Regions from separate parts of the Bacillus sp. JJ1127 genome, predicted to be linked through region 1. Evidence: a T-box and tRNA genes for the amino acid it is inferred to sense, from the RefSeq annotation. Region 1 holds a T-box; the other holds one or more tRNA genes.
The links. The T-box of region 1 lies ahead of argS (arginine--tRNA ligase). A T-box ahead of a tRNA ligase gene usually reads a tRNA of that ligase, here a tRNA-Arg.
Positions count from the first base shown of each region.

Region 2: it encodes a tRNA-Arg, which carries the amino acid that the T-box ahead of argS (arginine--tRNA ligase) is inferred to sense. The anticodon was not compared.

Region 1 is NZ_JBALQK010000157.1:8,718-11,936, reverse strand. Features, by position in the region: gene argS (arginine--tRNA ligase) at 259-1,947, opposite strand; T-box leader at 1,993-2,208, opposite strand; gene V7183_RS15995 (class I SAM-dependent methyltransferase) at 2,249-3,025, opposite strand; gene V7183_RS15990 (BrxA/BrxB family bacilliredoxin) at 3,076-3,219, opposite strand, start outside.
Region 2 is NZ_JBALQK010000145.1:15,844-19,062, reverse strand. Features, by position in the region: gene V7183_RS14785 (APC family permease) at 1-1,712, shown strand, start outside; tRNA gene V7183_RS14780 (tRNA-Arg) at 1,887-1,962, shown strand; gene rpoN (RNA polymerase factor sigma-54) at 2,402-3,219, shown strand, end outside.

The DNA of each region.
Region 1 (3,219 bases):
TTCTATATCATATTCTTTACAAAGTTATTTTCACCTATGTATTCGGTATATATTAGACATATTCCTACATATTGTATTCAAACCTTTTATTATGTAAAAGGAGAAAAAGATAATATGCTCCCTACGAAACATATTATCCTCTCCTCTACCAATTTTAGTCTATAAAGTTGTTCATTTTTATCCCGCATTAACGGGTAGTCATCCCCTCAACTGATTAAAGTTTCGCTTTAGATAACTGATAATCCTAGACAATCATTCTTACATCTCTTCCGGAGCACCCATTCCAAGTAATCGCAATCCCTCTTTTAATACAATCGTTACTGCATAAACAAGTGCAAGTCTACTTTCCTTCTCTTGACTATCTTCTAAAATCCGAACATTTCCATAGTATTTATTAAATGCTTGTGCCACATCTAACAAGTACTTCGCAATATGTGAAGGTTCATTTTTGGAAAAGGCTGTTTCAATGACTTGCGGAAATCTATTCAATAGTTTTACTGTACTCCAACTATAATCGTCACTTAATTCAAAAGTTTCTGTTTCAAATTCGATATTTTCTTTTCTTAATATGGAACAAGCGCGTGCATGTGTATACTGAACATATGGTCCTGTTTCTCCTTCAAATTTCAACATTTTTTCTAAAGAGAATTCAATATTGTGCATACGTTCATTTTTTAAATCATGGAAAATGATTGCCCCAACACCAACTTGTTTTGCAACTTCTTCTTTTTGTTTTAAGTCTGGATTTTTCTCTTCGATATTCTGCTTTGCAAGCGCAATCGCTTCTTCTAATACTTCTTCAAGTAATACCACTTTTCCCTTACGCGTGGACATTTTTTTACCATCTTTTAAAATGAGTCCGAACGGTACATGCGCCATTCCGTCTACCCATTTATAACCAAGTTTCTTTAATACGGTGAAAAATTGTGTGAAGTGTAAGCTTTGTTCTGCTCCTACTACATACAGCGCTTTATCAAATTCATATGTGTTTTGACGATACAAGGCAGCTGTTAAATCACGCGTTGCATAAAGTGTAGCCCCATCTGATTTTTTAATTAAACACGGCGGCATATCTTCTTTTTCTAACTTAACAACTTGCGCTCCATCTGATTCTTCTAATAACCCTTTTTCTTCTAAAATCTCAACAAAATCATCCATTTTATCATTATAGAAAGCCTCTCCTTGAAAGTTCGTAAATTCAACTCCAAGGAGTTCATAAATACGCGAGAACTCTTTTAAAGATTCGTGACGGAACCAGTTCCATAAAAATACTGCTTCTTCATCATTGTCTTCTAATTTCTTAAACCATGCACGTCCTTCTTCTTCTAGCTCTGGATTCTCTTTCACTTCTTCGTGGAACTGAACGTATAACTTAAATAACTCACGAATCGGGTCTTCTTTTACAAGTTCTTCATTTCCCCATCTTTTATATGCGGTAATTAATTTTCCAAACTGCGTTCCCCAATCACCAATATAATTGATTCCTACAACCTCATATCCACACTTTTCAGCGATATGTTTTAAAGAATTCCCAATCATCGTCGAACGTAAATGTCCCATGGAGAAAGGTTTCGCGATATTTGGTGAAGAGTAATCGATTACTACTGTTTTGTCCTGCCCAAAATGGCCCTGTCCATATTCTTCTTTTTCAGCTAAGATCATTTTTAACACATCATCGCTTACTATGTGACGATTGAAAAATACATTCACATACGGTCCAACTGCTTCTACTTTCGTAAAAAATGGATCATCTAATTTTTCTGCGATTTCCTTTGCGATAACTGCTGGTGCTTTTTTGTATTGTTTCGCAAGCATGAAACAAGGAAATGCTGCGTCTCCGAATTCATCTTGTTTTGGTGTTTCAATTAAATCAATAATTTCTTCTAAGGATAAATCTGAGGATAAGATACTTGATAAACTTTTTGCAAATTGAATTTTATACTCCATATTGCTCCCTCCTTATTTTTTAAAACACAAAAAACTCGTCTCTAAAAAAGAGACGAGTTATTACCCGTGGTACCACCCTTGTTGTTCAATTCGAACCACTTTCCCGTTTATAACGAGGACAGGGGGCCCCGGCTTACTCTACTATTCATTTCAAGCAGCATCTCCGAAGTGCGCTTCATCCTCTTCTCCGTACTAGGCTCTCACCAACCCTAGCTCGCTTTACTTCTGAAGAAGGACTACTCTCTTCATCTACGACATTATATATAATTGATTATTGCTTATTATACATCTTTTCTAATAATTAGCAAGTTTCAATTACACCAAAATGAAATTTTGCACTTTTACGCTTATAAACAAAGAAATTATGTCTTTCAAATCGCGTACTACGGAAATGATCCTTTAGAACAACACGTTTTCTAGCAACGCGCTTTGCCTCTCTAATTGTTTCATCTGTGACATCATTATATAATGCAAAGTGTTTTAAACCTCGAATACCATCCGATTCAATTACAGTTTCTTCAAACATTGGATCGAGATAGACAATGTCATAACTATTATCTTCACACTGTTTTAAAAAGGTGAAGTGTTCTGTTCGCTTTACTGTAATGCTGCGCATCGCCTCATCAATTTCGGAAACTCCAGAATACCAATTTTGTAAACCTTTTTCCATTACATAAGCCATATATTGATTGCCTTCAAGACCTATTACAGCCCCTTCTTTCCCAACAATATAGCTTGCTACAATACTATCCGATGCCATACCAAGCGTGCAGTCTAACACCGTCATTCCCTTTTCTAACTTTGCAGCTTGTACAAATGGATCATGTTCTCCTCTCATTAATCTCTTCACACGAAACATTGCAGAGTTGGGATGGAAGAAGAACGATTCTTCTGTACCTTTTGGATAAATTGCTAATCTATTCTTTCCTACGACAAGCACATCTTGTTCATGCTGTTCATGTAATTTGTACACAGGTATATCATTACGCATTACAAAGGAGCATTCTAGTTCTTCCGCTACCTTTTTTGCATAAGCCGTCATTTCCTCATTTGTTCGTCCCGCTGTTGTTACAATCATCTTTTCACCTCGTATATAAAGAAAAAAGGAAGAATCACTTCTCCCTCTTTTTAGCAATGCTTTTCAAAAGCCTGTTCTAAGTTATTAATGATTTCTTCCATTGTTGCTCCTTCAATTTCATGACGATGGATGAAGTGAACAACTTCGTTACCTTTTAATAACGCCATAGATGGTGAGGATGGAGGAATATCTCC
Region 2 (3,219 bases), on a different contig from region 1:
CTGTTGCATATGGACCGGAATCAGGAATGACAGAGCTTGCTGGGCTTGGTCCTGATGCGAAATGGTTAATCTTGCCGATTACCATTTCTACTATCGTTCTTTTGGCAATTTTGATTGTATCGTATATTATGGGGATTTTGGCATATCCAAACGGCGGGGGAGCGTATGCTATCGCGAAAGATAATTTCAAGCCGCGCTGGGTTTCTCTTGTTGCCTCTAGTTCGCTGCTCGTTGATTATGTGTTGACCGTAGCTGTATCTGTATCTGCAGCTATAGAAGCGGTTTCTTCTGCGTATCCTGTAGTCGCTCCATATGAAACGATTTTAGCAATCTTATGCGTCATTATCTTAGTGCTTGTGAACTTACGCGGATTAGCAGAATCAGCTCGCGTTTTTGCTTGGCCGACATTCGGTTTTATGATTTGTATGTTAATTTTAATTTTTACGGGATTTTTTGATGAACTGCGTCACGGGTTTATTCAACCAAGTACACCGAGCTTTGGAACAGTTCCAGAGGGCTTAACAACTTTACTAATTTTGAAAGCGTTCAGTTCAGCTTGTTCAGCACTTACAGGAATTGAGACGATTTCAAATGCAGTTCCTATTTTTAGAGAACCACAGCAAAAAAACGCAATTAGAACGTATATCGCTCTAGGTTCGATCACAGCTGTGACACTTTTAGGCTTTTCGTATCATCTGTATGCGAAAGGTATTACGCCAGACCCACACAACACGATGTTGTCGCAGTTAGCTGGCATGTATTTTGGACATGGAATTTTATATCAAGTAATTATATGGTTTACGTTTATAGTGTTAATTTTAGCGGCAAACTCTACATTTACAGGGTTTTCTCAGCTTGCTGCGATTGTAGCGGCAGACGGATTTTTGCCTCGAAGTTTAACAAATCGTGGAGACCGTTTAGGATATTCGAATGGAATTATTGTGCTAGCATCACTAGCATGTATTTTAATTATATCGTTCCATGCGCATACGAATGCGTTAATTCCACTATATGCGATCGGTGTTTTCCTTTCGTTTACAGTAGCGCAAATTGGTTTGATGCGCCGCTGGAAACGAGTAAAAGGATCGCATTGGAAAATCAAGTTTACGATTAATACAGTTGGTGCCGTGATTACATCAATTGTTGCTGTTATTTTTGCCGTTACAAAGTTTACGGGCGGCGCTTGGGTTGTATTAGTTGTCTTGCCTATTATTATTTTCATCTCAATGTCCATTCACAGGCATTATGAAGATGTTGCAGAAGAATTGCGCATCGATATGAAAACGATACGTCCAGAAGCAAGCGGTGTAGTCACGCTCGTTTTAGTGTCAGGTGTTCATCGTGTTGTGAACAACACGATATCCTTTGCGAAAAGTCTAAATGTTGATCCGATTGCTGTATATGTTGGTTTCGATGAGGCGTCTATAAATAAAATGGAGAAAGAGTGGAAAGAATGGGGGACTCCTTGTAGACTGGTAGTTCTTCGCAGTAAATATCGTTCTCTACTTGAACCGTTGAATCGCCTTATTAAAACAATAGAGGCGAAACAAGAAGCTGAGGGAGGACACATCCATATTATTATTCCGCAATTCATTTCGCACAAATGGTGGCATCATGTATTACATAACCAGAGTGCACTTCTTTTACGAATGTGGTTTATTCGTCATAAAGATATAGTCATTACAACAGTTCCATATCATTTGCATAAATAATATCGTTCAATTATTGGCGGCCTACATCATTACGCGATGTAGGCCGCATATTGTATTGGGAGTTATTCAGGAATTGCGAAATAAGAAGTAATTGCTTCCAAAACGAAGATATCGTATAATAAACAGTGCGCGATAGGATAAAAGGTATCCTTTTGCTGTAGAATTTATGATAATGCGCCCATAGCTCAGTCGGATAGAGCGGTGGTTTCCGGTACCACGTCTGCCGGGGGTTCGAATCCCTCTGGGCGCGTCAAAAAGTCCTAACTTACATTTGTAGGTTAGGACTTTTTTTATTTCTCTCTTGTTATATCTAGTAATAACATTTACTATTAGTATGTGGTAATAAAAATGTTCTATATGTCCACTTTGATTTTCAAACGTATAAGTCGCTGCTCTGAAGAACAAAAGGTGAACTGCATTCGTTCTCTTTTTTGTTTTAACATGGCATGACCGTTTCTATGCATGGTCGGATGCTCTCTCCCACCTAAAAAGAAAGGTTTTATGCCGTTTTTTTCAATTTGCATTTATATGTTTTTTTTTATTGTTTTCTTTCAATATTATTCATTTTTCGGTTGTAAGATGGATATTTCATTAATACATATAAATTAATAATATTTTGGAATGGGTATCTGCACAGGATTCTCCTTTTAACAAACTTATTGTACAATAGAAACAAGGGGGAGATTAGTTTGAAGGCAAGTCTTTTACAAGAACAAAGCTTACGTTTGGCCATGACACAAGAGTTAAGACAAGCGATTACAATGCTCCAATATAATGTACAGGAGTTAACGGAGTTTTTGTATGAGCAATCGTTAGAGAATCCCCTTATTGAGTTAGGTGGCTTTGAGAGGGAGAAGAAAAAGAGCTCAAGCAAAAGTAAAAGTACAAGCAAACAAATCGACAATCAAATGGAAATTTATAGTGTGGATTCGACAACGATTCAGCAACATTTATTAGATCAAATACAGTATTATAAAATAGATGAAGAACAGCGAAAAGCAGCTTCTTTCATCATTATGAACATGGATGAGAATGGTTATTTACAAGAAACAAATGAAGAATTAGCAGAACTACTTGCTGCGCCGATTGATGTAGTGGACTGTGCTATGAAGCTTGTCCAGTCGCTAGAGCCAGCAGGGGTAGGAGCGCGTAATATTCAGGAATGTCTATCCCTTCAATTGAAGCGCTTACAAACGAAAGATACACTCTCAGAAATGATTGTGGATGAATATTTCTCATATTTTGTTAAGAAAGATTGGCGAAAATTGATCCAGGTTATGAAATGTAGTAACGAGGAATTACAATCAGCTGTTGATTGTATTACATCATTGCAGCCGAAACCAGGACTTGCGTTTTCTTCTGAGAAGCCGCTTTATATTGTTCCTGATATGGCCGTGAAAAAAGATGGTGATCGCCTCGTTTTACAAATGAATGAACGCAACATGCCGAAGATTGAAATTCATTCAGAGTATAGTGCACTTCTTCATAATAGTGAAAGTGAGGTTGC